4 regions of the Mixta intestinalis genome follow, and region 2 is predicted to be linked to each of the others. Evidence: predicted binding sites of a transcription regulator. Region 2 holds the regulator's gene; each other region holds the start of a gene.
The links. Region 2 encodes CRP, which controls carbon source genes, mostly activating them, when cyclic AMP is high. Its sites were predicted from a motif close to ATGTGANNNNNNTCACAT; they were not measured.
Positions count from the first base shown of each region.

Region 1 (3,699 bases), 2.1 Mb from region 2:
CTGCAACAGCACGTTTGGCCAGCGGCTGCGCACCGCCTGGATAAACTCATCGACAAAGCGTTCATACTCTTCGCCGGTAATGCGTGGATGACGCCAGCCCATGTAGAGCGGATCGTTGAGCAGCTGCTGATTGTTGGTGCCGACATCCAGCACCACCGGCAGGGTGTAGGCTGGACTGATACCGCCGCAGGCGGTATAGAGCGACAGCTTGCCGATAGGAATACCCATACCGCCGATCCCCTGATCGCCAAGGCCGAGGATACGTTCGCCATCGGTAACCACGATCACTTTCACATTCTGCTTGGTGGCGTTTTGCAGCATATCTTCAATGCTGGCGCGGTTGGGATAGGAGATAAACAGACCACGGGCGCGACGGTAGATTTCAGAAAAATGTTCGCAGGCGGCACCGACCGTTGGGGTGTAGATAATCGGCATCATCTCTTCCAGATGATTATCGAGCAGACGATAGAACAGCGTTTCGTTGGTATCCTGGATATTGCGCAGGTAGACGTGCTTATCGTTATTGTTCTTGAAATCCTGGAACTGACGCCAGGCGCGTTCAGCCTGTTCTTCAATCGTTTCCACCGTTTCCGGCAGCAGGCCGTTAAGGTTGAAATCGTTGCGCTCTTCAACGGTGAAGGCGCTGCCTTTGTTCAGCAGGGGAAATTCCAGCAGGATAGGGCCTGCGTAGGGGATATACAGCGAACGTTTACTTTCGTAATCGAGTTCCATGCGGCGTTTGCTCCGGTTACAGGCACATTCTCTTAGGGGAAGTGACCAATGTTTTAGGATGACAGGGTGTGCCACGATCCTAAGAATATTCTCGCAGAAGTACAGCTTTTGTTAACGTCTGATAACAAAAGCTGTAAATTTTTTTTGCATGCAGAAGGGATAACTTGTTGTCAGATTACGCTTTTTGCAGCGTAACCACGTCCAGCTGGTGACAGCCGAGCGCCTGTAGCGCAGCGGCAGTGGCGGGCTGCTGTCGCAGTCGCGCCTCGCTGTTTTCTGCCAGTACCGCACGGGTAATCTGCTGGCAGTTCTCGCCATGCATATTAAGTAAAATCAGCGCCGCCTGTAGCGGAGGCAGGCTGGGGTTAAAAGCGGCGTTCTCAATGTAACCACCCTGATAGCAGGTGCCGCTGGCGGTTTGCAACGCGATGCCGCTGTGGGCCTGGCTGTAAGGCGCATGGCTGCGGTTAGCGGCAGCGATAGCCATCTGCGTCAGCGCATCGCCCGTCAGACGATAGCCGTGATCGACGTTATCCATCACCAGCGAGGTGATATTTAAATCGCGCGGACCAAAGGCGTCAGGCAGGTAGTCTGCCAGCGTTGTCACCGGGCGGTTCGGCAGACTGATGCGCAGCGCCGTGCCGCTGTTCAGCTCATTCATAAACTGGCGGCAGTGGCCGCAGGGTGTGTAATTAACGGTGATGGTGGCCAGGCCGCTTTCGCCGCGTAGCCAGGCATGAGTGACCGCGCTCTGTTCGGCGTGCACGGTTTGCTGCATGGTGGTTCCGATAAATTCCATATTCGCGCCGAAATACCAGTGCCCGCTGTTGCCGCGCGCAATAGCACCCACGTCGAATAGCGATATCGGCGTAATGGCGCAGGCGGCGGCTAACGGCAGCAGCGCCAGCGCCAGCGCGTTTTCATCTAATCCGCTCTGCTGGCAAAGCATTTTAACCTGGTCAGGTGTAAAAAAAGCGGCGAAATCCTCAGCGTCCAGCATCGGAAGAAGCGCAGCCTGTAAATCAGCCGCTAAGCCAGCAAAAGCCGGGCGAAAACGTAAATGCATTGCATGCCTCTTATAACGGGATCTGGCCCCAAATTGTAAAGCACCGGAATGGGGTTATATGTGATCTTTGTCGCTACAGCAATGCAAGGCATGAAATGAAATTACAAATTGCGCGATCTCTCGCAAAATTTAGCATGATCGCTGTAGTCTAGCCGAACAGCTTCAGCACCAGCGGGAAAAGGAAGGGCGCCAGTAATGAGGTAATAATGCCGCACAGCACCAGCGCCAGCGAGCTAAAGGCCCCTTCCTGAAAATCGAGCTCGGCGCAGCGTGCAGTACCCAACGCATGTGAAGCGTTGCCGATTGCCAGTCCGCGTGACGCTTTGGTCTTGATCCGCAACAGGTTCAGCAACATATGACCGAATACCGCGCCGAGCACGCCCGCCATCAGTACGCAGATGGCGCTGATTGCCGGGATGCCGTGCAGCGAGGCGGAAACGGCCATCGCAATCGGCGTCGTAACCGATTTTGGCATAATGGTGGCGGCAATTTCCGGTGTGGCACCGAGCCACAGGGCAATCGCGGTGCCGGAAACCATGGCGGTCACGCTGCCGATAAAGCAGATACTGATAATGGATTTCCAGCGTGCACGAATCTGATGCAGCTGTTCAAACAGCGGTAGCGCCAGCGCCACTACCGAAGGCTGCAACAGATGATTAAGAATTTCACTGCCCTGAAAATAGCGCGCATAGGGCATATTGATCAGCAGCAGTAGCGGAATAATGATCGCCATCGAAACCAGTAGCGGGTTGAGTAGCGAAATTTTTACCCGCGCTGCCAGCCGTCGGGCAGCAAAAAAGACCGCCAGCGTCAGCGGCAGCGACCACCAGATATCACTCATCTTTATTTTCTCCGATAATCGGCCTGCCGTGCAGACGATGAGAACTGTAACCTACGATCACCAGTACCAGCAGGGTACTGATAACACAGGAAATAACGATAGGCCCAAACTGGGCAGTGAGAATATCGGTGTAGTTCATCACGCCGACGCTAATCGGCACGAACAGCAGCGCCATATAGCGAATCAGCAGGTGGCAGCCAGGTTTCACCCAGTTTAACGGCACAATACGGGTACAGAGCAAAATAAAAAGAATCAACATACCGAGGATGCTGCCGGGAATGGCGATCGGCAACAGCGAAGAAACCGCAATGCCGGCATACAGGCAGAGATAAATAATAATGAAGGCGCGTAGGTAGCACCAGCAGGCAGAGAGCACGTTGGACATCGCAGACTCCTGTTTTAACTACAAATCATCATACGCTGAATCGCTTAACTGTGCTACCGATCACATTTATGTGCAAGGTGATGAGTGGCCTGGGCGAAGCGGCAGGGCTTTAGATAATGATAGTGTGCTAAATAAGAATATCGAAATATTAACGTGCAGATATGAAAGTAAAACGCTGGGTGTGGCGACTGATAAGAAGACAGAGAGGGATATCGCCTCGCCCGAGTGGGCGAGGCTTGCTGCAATAAAGGCTTTCCCATCGCTGAAGGTGGAGAAAACCTTATTACCGCTACGTTTATTTCACCGGCATACCGGGCTGTGCGCCGCTGTCTGCACCGAGGATAAAGAGATCTTTACCGCCCGGTCCGGCAGAGAGCACCATCCCTTCCGAGACGCCAAAACGCATTTTACGCGGTGCGAGGTTAGCGACAATAATAGTATGGCGGCCCACCAGTACCGACGGATCGGGATAAGCAGCACGAATGCCGGAGAAGATCTGGCGCGTTTCACCACCGACATCCAGCTCCAGACGCAGCAGCTTATCGGATCCTTCAACCAGCTCGGCGGTTTTGATCAGCGCCACGCGCATATCCACCTTCGCGAAATCGTCGATGGTAATGGTTTCGGCGATGGGATCTTCAGCCAGCGGGCCGGTTGCAGCCGGTTTCGCGGCGG
Region 1 covers NZ_CP028271.1:2,076,038-2,079,736, reverse strand. The annotation lists gene C7M51_RS09900 (NAD-dependent malic enzyme) at 1-732, opposite strand, end outside; gene cdd (cytidine deaminase) at 908-1,798, opposite strand; gene C7M51_RS09890 (CidB/LrgB family autolysis modulator) at 1,947-2,639, opposite strand; gene C7M51_RS09885 (CidA/LrgA family protein) at 2,632-3,024, opposite strand; gene metG (methionine--tRNA ligase) at 3,320-3,699, opposite strand, start outside.
Region 1: the regulator CRP is predicted to act here: its motif matches at 1,857-1,874, upstream of cdd (cytidine deaminase).

Region 2 (3,699 bases):
GCGGCGGCATACGGTGATAGAGCATATCGTCCGCCAGCTCACGCAATCGGGCAGCGATGGTTTGTGCGTTCCAGCGAATCACCGCCTCCGCGTGGCTCTGCTCTACCAGCTTCTGTACTTCTTTTGGCTGATGCAGGCTGACGGAAATGTGCTCCTGTAGATCGAGCGCGACCTGAAAGGCGCGCGTCAGACGTTGATGGCTGTGATCGCGATTGGCGGCCAGCATATGCATTTGCTGATAGCAGGTATTGATCAGATCGACCGCTTTTTGCTGGCGCGCCAGCAGCGGCGGCAGCGCTTTTTCCGGATCGGTAAGCTGCGTGAGCAGGGTATATTTTGCTTCACAGTAGTCGGCCAGCTCACGGTAGAGCAGGCTTAGCGTTTCACGCAGCGGCTGTTCTTTCCAGAGACGAAACCAGAGCCAGTTAAACAGCCCATACCAGAAAGTACCTGCGATATAGAGCAGCGGCGGCACCCAGATGGGCATTTGCCCCACCAGGCCGAGAGTGAAAATCGCGGCAATCAGCGAGGCTGGAAGCAGACGGGCATGTAGCGGCCCGATTTCACCGGTAACGCCCAGCAGCAGAGCCATAGTAAAGAGGGTGACGGGCAGCGGAATATGGTGCAGCGAGAGCCACTGAATAAGAAAGCTGCTGAGCGCGAAGAGCGAGCCGCCAACGATCAGCCGTTTGAAGAAGCGTTTATGCGGCGTATCCAGCCCGGCGATATTGCAGCAGGCGGGCACCAGCGAAAACAGCAGTCCCTTTTGCAAATCCCCTAACAGCCAGCCGATCGCCACCGGCAAACAGAGCACCAGCGTCTGACGCAGCGCATAGTTCACTTCAGGATGGTAGATAATTCTCCGCCACATCACCACATCACAAAAATAAACACGGCGTGATGCAGGGCACCACGCCGTGCGATCAATTAAGCTTAACGGGTGCCGTAAACGACAATCGTCTTACCATGAGCGGAGATCAGATTTTGATCCTCCAACATTTTCAGGATGCGTCCCACCGTTTCACGTGAGCAGCCGACAATCTGGCCGATCTCCTGACGGGTGATTTTGATCTGCATACCGTCCGGGTGGGTCATGGCATCAGGCTGTTTTGCCAGATTAAGCAGCGTCTGTGCGATGCGGCCCGTAACGTCGAGGAAAGCTAAATTGCCCACTTTCTCCGAGGTAACCTGCAGACGACGCGCCATCTGAGCAGACAGCCGCATCAGGATATCAGGATTCACCTGAATCAGCTGACGAAATTTTTTGTAGGAAATCTCAGCCACTTCACAAGCGGTTTTTGCCCGTACCCATGCGCTGCGTTCCTGGCCTTCTTCGAACAGGCCAAGCTCGCCAATGAAATCACCTTGGTTGAGGTAGGAGAGGATCATCTCTTTGCCTTCTTCATCCTTGATCAGCACCGCGACTGCACCTTTTACGATGTAATAGAGCGTTTCGGCCTTTTCACCCTGGTGAATCAACGTACTTTTTGATGGATATTTGTGGATATGGCAATGTGACAGGAACCATTCGAGAGTAGGGTCTGTTTGCGGTTTGCCGAGAACCATTCGCTGTTATCCTCTGTTGTAATCGTGCCCTAAATACAGGGGGCAGTTTCCCTGTCAGGCGTTGAAATGGTAAAGCGTTTTCTGTTGGAAATTTATCCGGGCAATTCTGGCGCGCCAGGGCGTGAAAAAGTCCCGTTTTCGTTTCTGAGAACGAAAATATTACAGCTTTGTTTGTAGCACAGCTTTATCCTGGTGTCTCCTGTTGTCTCGCTTCAGCTTGAGGTGAATCGGACAATTGCCGTTTAGCTGCTGAAAGCGTAGGCTGACAGTAAGCGGCATTATCCCGGGAATAATGAATATGCAGGCACGAGTAAAATGGGTGGAAGGACTCACTTTTTTAGGCGAGTCCGCTTCAGGGCATCAGGTTCTGATGGATGGTAACTCCGGCGATAAAGCGCCGAGCCCCATGGAAATGGTGCTGATGGCAGCGGGCGGTTGCAGCGCCGTTGACGTAGTATCGATCCTGCAAAAAGGCCGAAACGCGGTCACCGACTGCGAGGTGCGGCTGACCTCCGAGCGACACGAGCAGGCTCCGCGCATATTTACCCGCATCAACCTGCACTTTATCGTCAGCGGTAAAGGGCTGAGTGACAAAGCGGTAGCGCGCGCCGTTGAGCTTTCTGCGGAAAAATATTGTTCCGTAGCGATTATGCTGGGTAAGGGTGTTGCCATTACCCACAGCTACGAATGCATGGAGATTGCCTGACATCCTTAAGCAACCTGCTTTCCTTCAACCAGACGTTGTACCAGCGGCAGCATGATCAATTCCATCGCCAGCCCCATTTTGCCGCCGGGTACTACCAGCGTATTGATATGCGAAATAAACGAGCCCTGTAGCATCGCCAGCAGATAAGGGAAATCGATGTTCTCCAGTCCGCGAAAGTGGATGACGACAAAGCTTTCATCCAGCGAAGGAATCGCGCGGGCAGCAAAAGGGTTCGAGGTATCGACCGTAGGCACGCGCTGGAAGTTAATGTGAGTGCGGGAGAACTGCGGCGTAATGTAGTTGATGTAATCTTCCATCGAGCGCACCACCGAATCCATCACCGCCTCGCGGGAATGTCCGCGTTCGCTGGTATCGCGCACCAGTTTCTGAATCCACTCAAGGTTAACGATGGGCACCACGCCAACCAGCAGATCTACCTGTTCTGCAACGTTATGCTGTTGAGTCACAACGCCACCGTGCAGCCCCTCGTAGAACAGGACGTCCGTTGGCTCCGGCAGCGGCTGCCACGGCGTAAAAGTGCCGGGCACCTGATTCCACGGCACCGCCTCATCATAGGTGTGCAGATATTTGCGTGACTGACCGCGTCCGCTGGCTCCATATTCGATAAAGGTTTGCTCCAGCAGACCGAAATCATTGGCCTCCGGACCAAAATAGCTGATGTGGCGGCCCAAATCGCGTGCCTTGCGGATCGCCATATCCATTTCCGGGCGCGTATAGCGGTGAAAGCTGTCACCCTCCAGCTCGGCGGCGTGCAGATTGAGCTGCTGAAAGATCTTGCGAAAGGCAAGACTGGTAGTGGTGGTTCCCGCTCCGCTGGAGCCGGTCACCGCGATAATGGGATGCCTGGCTGACATAGCTACTCTCTGGGTGATATCGGGGTGATAAGCATTGTTACCACGTTTAGCCCGGAAGTGTCATCATCAGGCGTACCGGGCGAAAGCGTATTAATGTGATGTGGCGCACAGAGCGAAGTATGCGCCCGGCTAACCGCGAAACTGACCGCGCGGCATGATGTTGACCGTTTCATGTAGCTCAGACCACACCAGCACCGCCTCACCGCTTTTTAGCTGGCGATATACATCTTCAACTTTTTCCGCCAGCGAACGCTCCTGCTCGCCATAGTCGGTGCCCTCGCGCAGGACGAAAGCTTCAATCAGGTTATCTAAGGTTTCCGGGGAAATATCTTGCCAGGGAATTATCACAGCTTAATTGTCCAGATAAGGTGAAAGCCATTGCGGAATGCGCTGTTCCAGCCACATTTGTGGGTGGCGCAGCGTGCCAGCGACAAAGCCGACGTGACCGCCATATTCCGTCAGTTGATACTCAATGTTAGCAGGTAACCGGCTCAGATCGGGAATCACATCGTCGGTCATAAAAGGATCGTCTTTGGCGTGGATGATCAGCAG
Region 2 covers NZ_CP028271.1:4,199,300-4,202,998, forward strand. The annotation lists gene C7M51_RS19400 (YccS/YhfK family putative transporter) at 1-871, opposite strand, end outside; gene crp (cAMP-activated global transcriptional regulator CRP) at 934-1,566, opposite strand; gene C7M51_RS19410 (OsmC family protein) at 1,865-2,272, shown strand; gene C7M51_RS19415 (phosphoribulokinase) at 2,278-3,147, opposite strand; gene C7M51_RS19420 (YheU family protein) at 3,277-3,495, opposite strand; gene C7M51_RS19425 (hydrolase) at 3,499-3,699, opposite strand, start outside.

Region 3 (3,699 bases), 880 kb from region 2:
ATGCACGCTACAGCAAACTCTCTGACAAGTTTACCGTACGTGACTACATCGCTGATACCATCGGGAGCGAGTACCTGATTCCACTGGTGCATGAAACCTGCGATCCTGCGACCCTGCTAAGCCTGCCAGGCCTGAAGAATACCGTGGTGAAGCCGAATCATGGCTCTAACATGGTGGAGATTCTGCTGGAAGAGCCAGACAGCCTGCAAAAGCAGCTAATCGTTAATCGCTGTCATGAGTGGTTGCGTAAAGATTTTTCCGAAGAGGCGCGCGAGATTCACTATCGTTATATTAAGCCGCGTATTCTGGTGGAGAAATATATTGGCGATGGCAAGAGTGCGCCGATCGATTATAAATTCCATATGTTCAATAAAAAAGACGGCAGCTTTGAATATGTGCTACAGGTAATTTATAACCGTAGCAATCCGGCTCTGTCGATGAATTTTTACGTCAATAACCTGCATGAGGCATGGTATAAAATTCGCGACACCGGGCTGAATATTAGTCAGACGGTGCCGAAGCTGGAGCAGGCGTTAGCGCTGAGTAAAACGCTGGCGAAGGATTTCGATTACGTACGCGTTGACTGGTATATTCATGAAGAGCAGATCTGGTTTGGTGAATTAACGTTCACGCCGGGCGCTGGACTGGTTACCGGACTCGATCGCGGCCTGAATCGCATGATGGGGGAGATGTGGTTACAGGATCATATTATACCTTCGCTGCCACCAGGCACCGCTGACGTTACAGATGTTACGCTGCCGGTAATGCTGAAGAAGGTGTGAAAGTATTGCCGTGAGGTTTATCAGATATAAAAAAAGCGAGCTGGCGTGCTCGCTTTTTTTATTAATAATTGATTAAGGCATTGGCCATTCCGGTGGCGTCTGGCTCATGATATTAACGAACGCGTCTTTGGTAATGTTCAGGAAATTATTGATATTTTCCATGCTGAACGTCATACCCAGCAGTCCGGCCACAAACCAGCAGGTCAGGCCAACACCAATGCCGCTGAACATAAAAGCCATTACCGGATGGCTTGTCTGGCGACACTTAATTTTAAATGTGCTGGCGAAAAACATCAGGACGGCGCTTAGCAGTTCCCAACGCATTACAACAAGGCTGGCGGTAAGCGTAGCCATAACATTCAACCTCTGTTTTCTATCAACCCTGACGCCCCAAAGAGAGACGCGATAAAGATGCCAGGGAGTCTTTACCGGTCGTAACGTGCCATACCAAAGTGTGACTTGAGTCACATTATATCACTGCTTTTTAAAAGTTGAACAAAATTTATGCCACGAGAAATTATATAGCACTTGGCGTAAAAGTTATTATTATTCAGTCGCTTGGTTTGTTTTGGTGTGCGATTTTTTACGATTATTATTGATTTTTAGCAGGGAAATGGGCGCTAACGGTTACGGTAATAACCCAAACAGTAATCTCTTAGGGAGTAAAAGCACGGGCCCAGGATAAATCCTGATCCGTCCGACAGAAATACAACGGAAATCCATTTAGCTGATTGTTTTAACAGGAAAACTTCAAAAATATCGCTGGCTTTGGGATGAATCTGACTCCGTGAGTCATTGTACGCATGATGGCAGCTGGATAGTCTTTTGAGACCGCATTTTACCTCCGTAGCGTTAGCGAGAGCAGTAGCGCTATCACGCAGCATTATCTATCTCATTCAGGACGCCATTATGACCAGGTTGCACTCTGCCTCTAACATCGTTCTGAGGTGCTGTCTGTTACAGAAACATCCTTCATGTAACGGTAGGCCGGATGGAGGAAGCTATGATCGGAAATAGCCTGAGCGACAGAAACGCCGGACCAGCGCCTGCGCGCCCCACGCTGCGTAAATCACTACAGCGTATTCATCTGATCATTATTATCGTTTCGATGACTATTTCCGGCCTTTCACTTTCCACCCTCTCGCTGATCGCGCTGCGTAATTATGCGGAAAACAATCTGGAGCTGCTTGCCTCCACGCTCAGCTTTACCGTGCAGCCATCGGTAATAAAAGGTGACGCCCGGACCGTTCATGAGGCGCTGGCAGAGATTGGCAGTCGCGGCAGCTTTTCATACGGGCGCGTCTACAATCGCCAGGGCGAATTGCTGGCAGGCTGGCACGCTTCGCCACGGCAGCGTCAGAACGGCGTTGAACGGTTGATTGCGCGCTGGCTGTTTCCGGCACCGGTTAGCGTACCGATAATACATAGCGGAGAAACCATTGGGCGAATCTGGCTGATTGGCGATGCCTGTAACGTCATTGAGTATCTGTATAAGACCTTTGCCTGGCTGGCGGCCAGCCTGATGATGACCGCAACGCTCGCCTCGCTGCTGTCGCGGCGTATGCATGCCGGGATATTACAGGCGCTACAGAGTATTACTTCCGTTACGCATGATGTACGGCAGCGTCGCGCTTTCGCGCAGCGGGTGCCCGCCGCAGAGATCGCTGAACTGGATGCGTTGAGCCATGATTTTAATAGTCTGCTACAGGAGCTGGAAGAGTGGCAGCACAGTATCAGGCGGGAGCATGCCAGTCTGGCACACCAGGCCAGTCATGATGCGCTGAGCGGTTTGCCTAACCGCATCGCTTTCGAGCGCGCCCTGCAACGGGCTTTTGCCGATAGCGAACGACGCCAGAGGCTGGCGCTATTATTTATCGATGGCGATCGTTTTAAAGAGATCAATGATACCTGGGGCCATGCCGCCGGTGACGCCATTATTACCGCAACGGCACAACGGCTGCGCGTGCAGGTCAGAAAAACGGATATGGTCGCGCGGCTGGGCGGCGATGAGTTTGCCATTTTGCTGCACGATATTAGCGGGCCGGACCAGATCGCACGCGTGGCGCAGCATCTGATGAACGCGATGAAAAAGCCGCTAATTCTGCCGGATGGTCAATCTATTCTCTGGTCGCTGAGCATCGGTGCCGCGCTGGGTAAAAGCGCGAGATCGGCTGAAGGATTACTGGCTCAGGCCGATGCCGCCATGTATCACATTAAGTCGCTTGGCGGCGGCTGGTATCTGTCACCACTCGGACAGAGCCAGCCGCAGGCTGAACCGGCCTGACTTTAGCCGCTTACCGGACAGCAAGCGCCGGTAGTGCGCTGGGCAAAACTGCCCATATTGTCGACGCGCGGAAAGCTAACCGGACGCTGACGCAATGCATTCTGCCGACGCATACTGTGGCGATAGGCCGTTGGTGTCTGTGAAAACTGGCGGCGGAAAACGCGGGAGAATGTCTGTTGTGAATCAAAACCATACTGCATGGCGATATCGAATACCGGGCGCTGAGTCATCGTGAGCGCTTCGGCCGCCAGGGTCAGACGACGTTCACGAATGTAGCTGCCCAACGTCTGTTTCGTTACGGTACGGAACATACGTTGCAGGTGCCACTTGGAGTAGCCAGCTTTGGCTGCGACTTCGTCGATAGAAAGGTTCTTATCCAGATTCCGATCAATCCAGTCAGTCAGAGAATGAATAATGTCGTTATGCATCATGACTACGTCCTTTTGTTGAGATTTTGCGCTTTGCGAGTTAATGGTGGGGAAGTATAATTCCTCAAGTTAACTTGAGGTAAAGCGTAAAATGAAAAAAAATGCCTATCCCAAACCGGTGCTGACACCAGGAGAAGTTGCGAAGCGTAGCGGCGTGGCCGTTTCGGCGCTGCACTTCTATGAATCGAAGGGGCTGATAACCAGT
Region 3 covers NZ_CP028271.1:3,316,220-3,319,918, reverse strand. The annotation lists gene C7M51_RS15360 (ATP-grasp fold amidoligase family protein) at 1-782, shown strand, start outside; gene C7M51_RS15355 (YjcB family protein) at 855-1,136, opposite strand; gene dgcN (diguanylate cyclase DgcN/YfiN) at 1,786-3,066, shown strand; gene soxS (superoxide response transcriptional regulator SoxS) at 3,069-3,497, opposite strand; gene soxR (redox-sensitive transcriptional activator SoxR) at 3,586-3,699, shown strand, end outside.
Region 3: the regulator CRP is predicted to act here: its motif matches at 1,235-1,252, upstream of C7M51_RS15355 (YjcB family protein).

Region 4 (3,699 bases), 2.1 Mb from region 2:
TACCGGTGGAACCATCGGTATGCAGCGCTCCGAGCAGGGCTATATTCCGGTTTCCGGCCATCTGCAACAGCAGCTGGCAGCGATGCCAGAGTTTCATCGTGCGGAAATGCCCGATTTTACGATTCATGAGTATCAGCCGCTGATTGACTCCTCCGATATGACACCGCAGGACTGGCAGGTTATCGCTGAAGATATCCAGCGCAACTATGCGCTGTATGATGGCTTTGTGATTTTGCATGGCACCGATACCATGGCTTTTACCGCCTCGGCACTCTCCTTTATGCTGGAAAATCTGGCGAAGCCGGTTATTGTGACCGGGTCACAGATACCGCTTGCCGAACTGCGCTCTGACGGACAGCAAAATCTGCTGAACGCGCTGTTTGTCGCCGCTAACTATCCGATTAAAGAAGTGACCCTGTTTTTTAATAACACGCTTTATCGCGGCAACCGCACCACTAAAGCCCATGCCGATGGCTTTAATGCTTTTGCCTCGCCTAATCTGCCGCCGCTGCTGGAAGCAGGCATACATATTCGTCGCCTGAATACGCCTGCCGCACCGCGTGGCGTGGGTGAATTGCTGGTGCATCCGATTACGCCTCAGCCCATTGGCGTGGTGACAATTTATCCGGGCATTTCCGCCGATGTGGTACGCAACTTTTTACGGCAGCCGGTGAAAGCGCTAATTTTGCGCTCTTACGGCGTGGGTAACGCCCCGCAAAACGCCGAGTTTCTCGCCGAACTGGAAGCAGCATCAGCGCGTGGCATCGTAGTGGTAAACCTGACGCAGTGTATGTCAGGTAAAGTGAATATGGGCGGTTACGCAACCGGCAACGCGCTGGCGCACGCTGGCGTTATCAGCGGCTTTGATATGACCGTTGAGGCAACGCTGACCAAGCTGCACTACCTGCTTAGCCAGCCGTTAAACAGCGAAGAGGTTCGCCACCTGATGCAGGTTAATCTGCGCGGTGAACTGACGCCCGATGAGCAACAGGAACAAATCTGATGACGCAGGCATTGATTTTAATCGACCTACAGAATGACTTTTGCCCGGGCGGCGCGCTGGCCGTTGCTGACGGTGATGCCACTATCGCCGTCGCCAATCGCCTGGCAGCGACATTCCGGCAACGTGGCGAACCGGTTATCGCCACTCAGGACTGGCATCCCGCCGATCATGGTAGCTTCGCTTCGGTTTCTGGCGAGGCGGTTAATACGCTCGGCGAGCTGAACGGTCTGCCGCAGATCTGGTGGCCCGACCATGCGATCCAGCAGAGCTGGGGGGCTGAATTTCATCCAGCGCTACAGCGTGACTATATTGATGTGGTATTTCATAAGGGCGAGCAGCGCGATATCGACAGCTATAGTGCCTTCTTTGATAACGGTCACCGACGCCAAACGGGGCTGGACGCCTGGCTACGCCAGCGTGGCATTAATCAGCTGGTGATGATGGGGCTGGCAACGGATTACTGCGTTAAATTCAGCGTGCTGGATGCGTTGCGGCTGGGCTATGGCGTAGAAGTGGTGGTTGCAGGCTGCCGCGGCGTTAATCTACAGCCACAGGACAGCGAACGGGCGCTGGAGGAGATGGCAGCTAACGGCGCACTTATTCGTTATTAAACAATCCCGCCTGCGGGCGGGATAGCAAATAAGGCTTAACGCAACGGATTACTGTAGCGTAATGCGCGTGACGTTGTCACTGATACCGAACTCTTCTTTCAGTTCACGTTTTGAACGTGTTACCAGCTCACCGCCCTGCCCGATGCTCATATGCTGCGGCTGCTGATTATGGCGCGACTGCCACAGCATAACCAACTGCATACAATGCTCTTTTTGCTCTTCAGAAAGCGCCACGCCATCGGGCCATTTACCGGTTTCAACCGCCAGTACCAGACGCTGATACAGTTCCGGCGTCATGCCAGCAATAATCGCCTCAAGTTCAGATTTCATAATTAGCCTCGCGTCTGTTTGCCGTCGTTATCACTAAAGCTTAGCGATGCAGAGTTCACGCAGTAACGTTCACCGGTCGGCTGTGGGCCATCGGGAAAAACGTGCCCCAAATGGGCATCACAGCTACCGCAGCGAATCTCAATGCGCTGCATACCGTGTGAATTATCCTCCAGATAACGGATCGCCTCCTCGCTGTAAGGCTGATAGAAGCTGGGCCAGCCGCAGCCGGAATCATACTTACTTTCCGATAAAAACAGCGGCGCATTACAGATCAGACAGTGATAAATCCCCTCTGCTTTGTTGTGCAACAGCGCACCGCTGAACGGAGGTTCGGTACCGCGCTGCTGAGTAACATAGCGCTGCATCTCACTGAGCTGGTTATCAGGCGTACGATCGTTCAATTCTTTAGCCATTTTCATCATCTCTGGCAATGTTATTCTTAAAAAATCAGCTAGTATTCTAACAAGCAGTTAACAAGAACAGGTTAATATTTTGTGCCTGACAAGCTCAAGGCATGGCCTGACCGCCAATTTGTGATACAGGTCACTCTTCATAAAGGTCAGCCCTTTATATTCGCTCATGAAGCCGCAAGATCCGTACTGGTAAAGAGTAGTGAAAGCGGTTTTAAACGGCAGAATTCTCTGAAATGGGTTTGACCTGTCGCAATAATTGACACGATTCCGCTTGACGCCTGGTAAGGATTTTGTAATTTTACAGGCAACCTTTTATTCACTAACAAATAGCTGGTGGAATATATGACTATCAAAGTAGGTATTAACGGTTTTGGTCGTATCGGTCGTATCGTTTTCCGTGCTGCGCAGCAGCGTTCAGACATCGAAATCGTTGCTATCAACGACCTGCTGGACGCGGAATACATGGCGTACATGCTGAAATATGACTCAACGCACGGCCGTTTCGATGGCACCGTTGAAGTGCAAGACGGCGCGCTGATCGTAAACGGCAAAAAAATCCGTGTTACCTCTGAAAGAGACCCGGCTAACCTGAAATGGGACGAAGTCGGTGTTGACGTGGTAGCAGAAGCAACCGGTATCTTCCTGACTGACGAAACCGCGCGTAAACACATCACTGCTGGTGCGAAAAAAGTGGTTATGACCGGTCCGTCCAAAGACAGCACTCCGATGTTTGTTCGCGGTGCCAACTTTGACAAATATGCTGGCCAGGATATCGTTTCTAACGCATCCTGCACCACCAACTGCCTGGCTCCGCTGGCTAAAGTTATCAACGACAAATTCGGTATCGTTGAAGGTCTGATGACCACCGTTCACGCTACCACCGCTACTCAGAAAACCGTTGATGGCCCGTCTCACAAAGACTGGCGCGGCGGCCGCGGCGCATCCCAGAACATCATCCCGTCCTCTACCGGTGCTGCTAAAGCAGTAGGTAAAGTACTGCCGGAACTGAACGGTAAACTGACCGGTATGGCGTTCCGCGTTCCGACTCCGAACGTATCTGTAGTTGACCTGACTGTACGTCTGGCTAAACCGGCTTCTTACACTGAAATCTGTGAAGCTGTTAAAGCCGCTTCTGAAGGCGACATGAAAGGCGTTCTGGGCTACACCGAAGACGCAGTGGTTTCTACCGATTTCAACGGCGAAACCCTGACTTCTGTATTCGATGCCAGCGCAGGTATCGCTCTGAACGACAACTTCGTGAAACTGGTTTCCTGGTATGATAACGAAACCGGCTACTCTCACAAAGTTCTGGATCTGATCGCACTGGTTGCTTCTAAATAAG
Region 4 covers NZ_CP028271.1:1,583,847-1,587,545, forward strand. The annotation lists gene ansA (asparaginase) at 1-1,003, shown strand, start outside; gene pncA (bifunctional nicotinamidase/pyrazinamidase) at 1,003-1,614, shown strand; gene C7M51_RS07410 (YeaC family protein) at 1,663-1,944, opposite strand; gene msrB (peptide-methionine (R)-S-oxide reductase MsrB) at 1,947-2,357, opposite strand; gene gapA (glyceraldehyde-3-phosphate dehydrogenase) at 2,700-3,698, shown strand.
Region 4: the regulator CRP is predicted to act here: its motif matches at 2,476-2,493, upstream of msrB (peptide-methionine (R)-S-oxide reductase MsrB).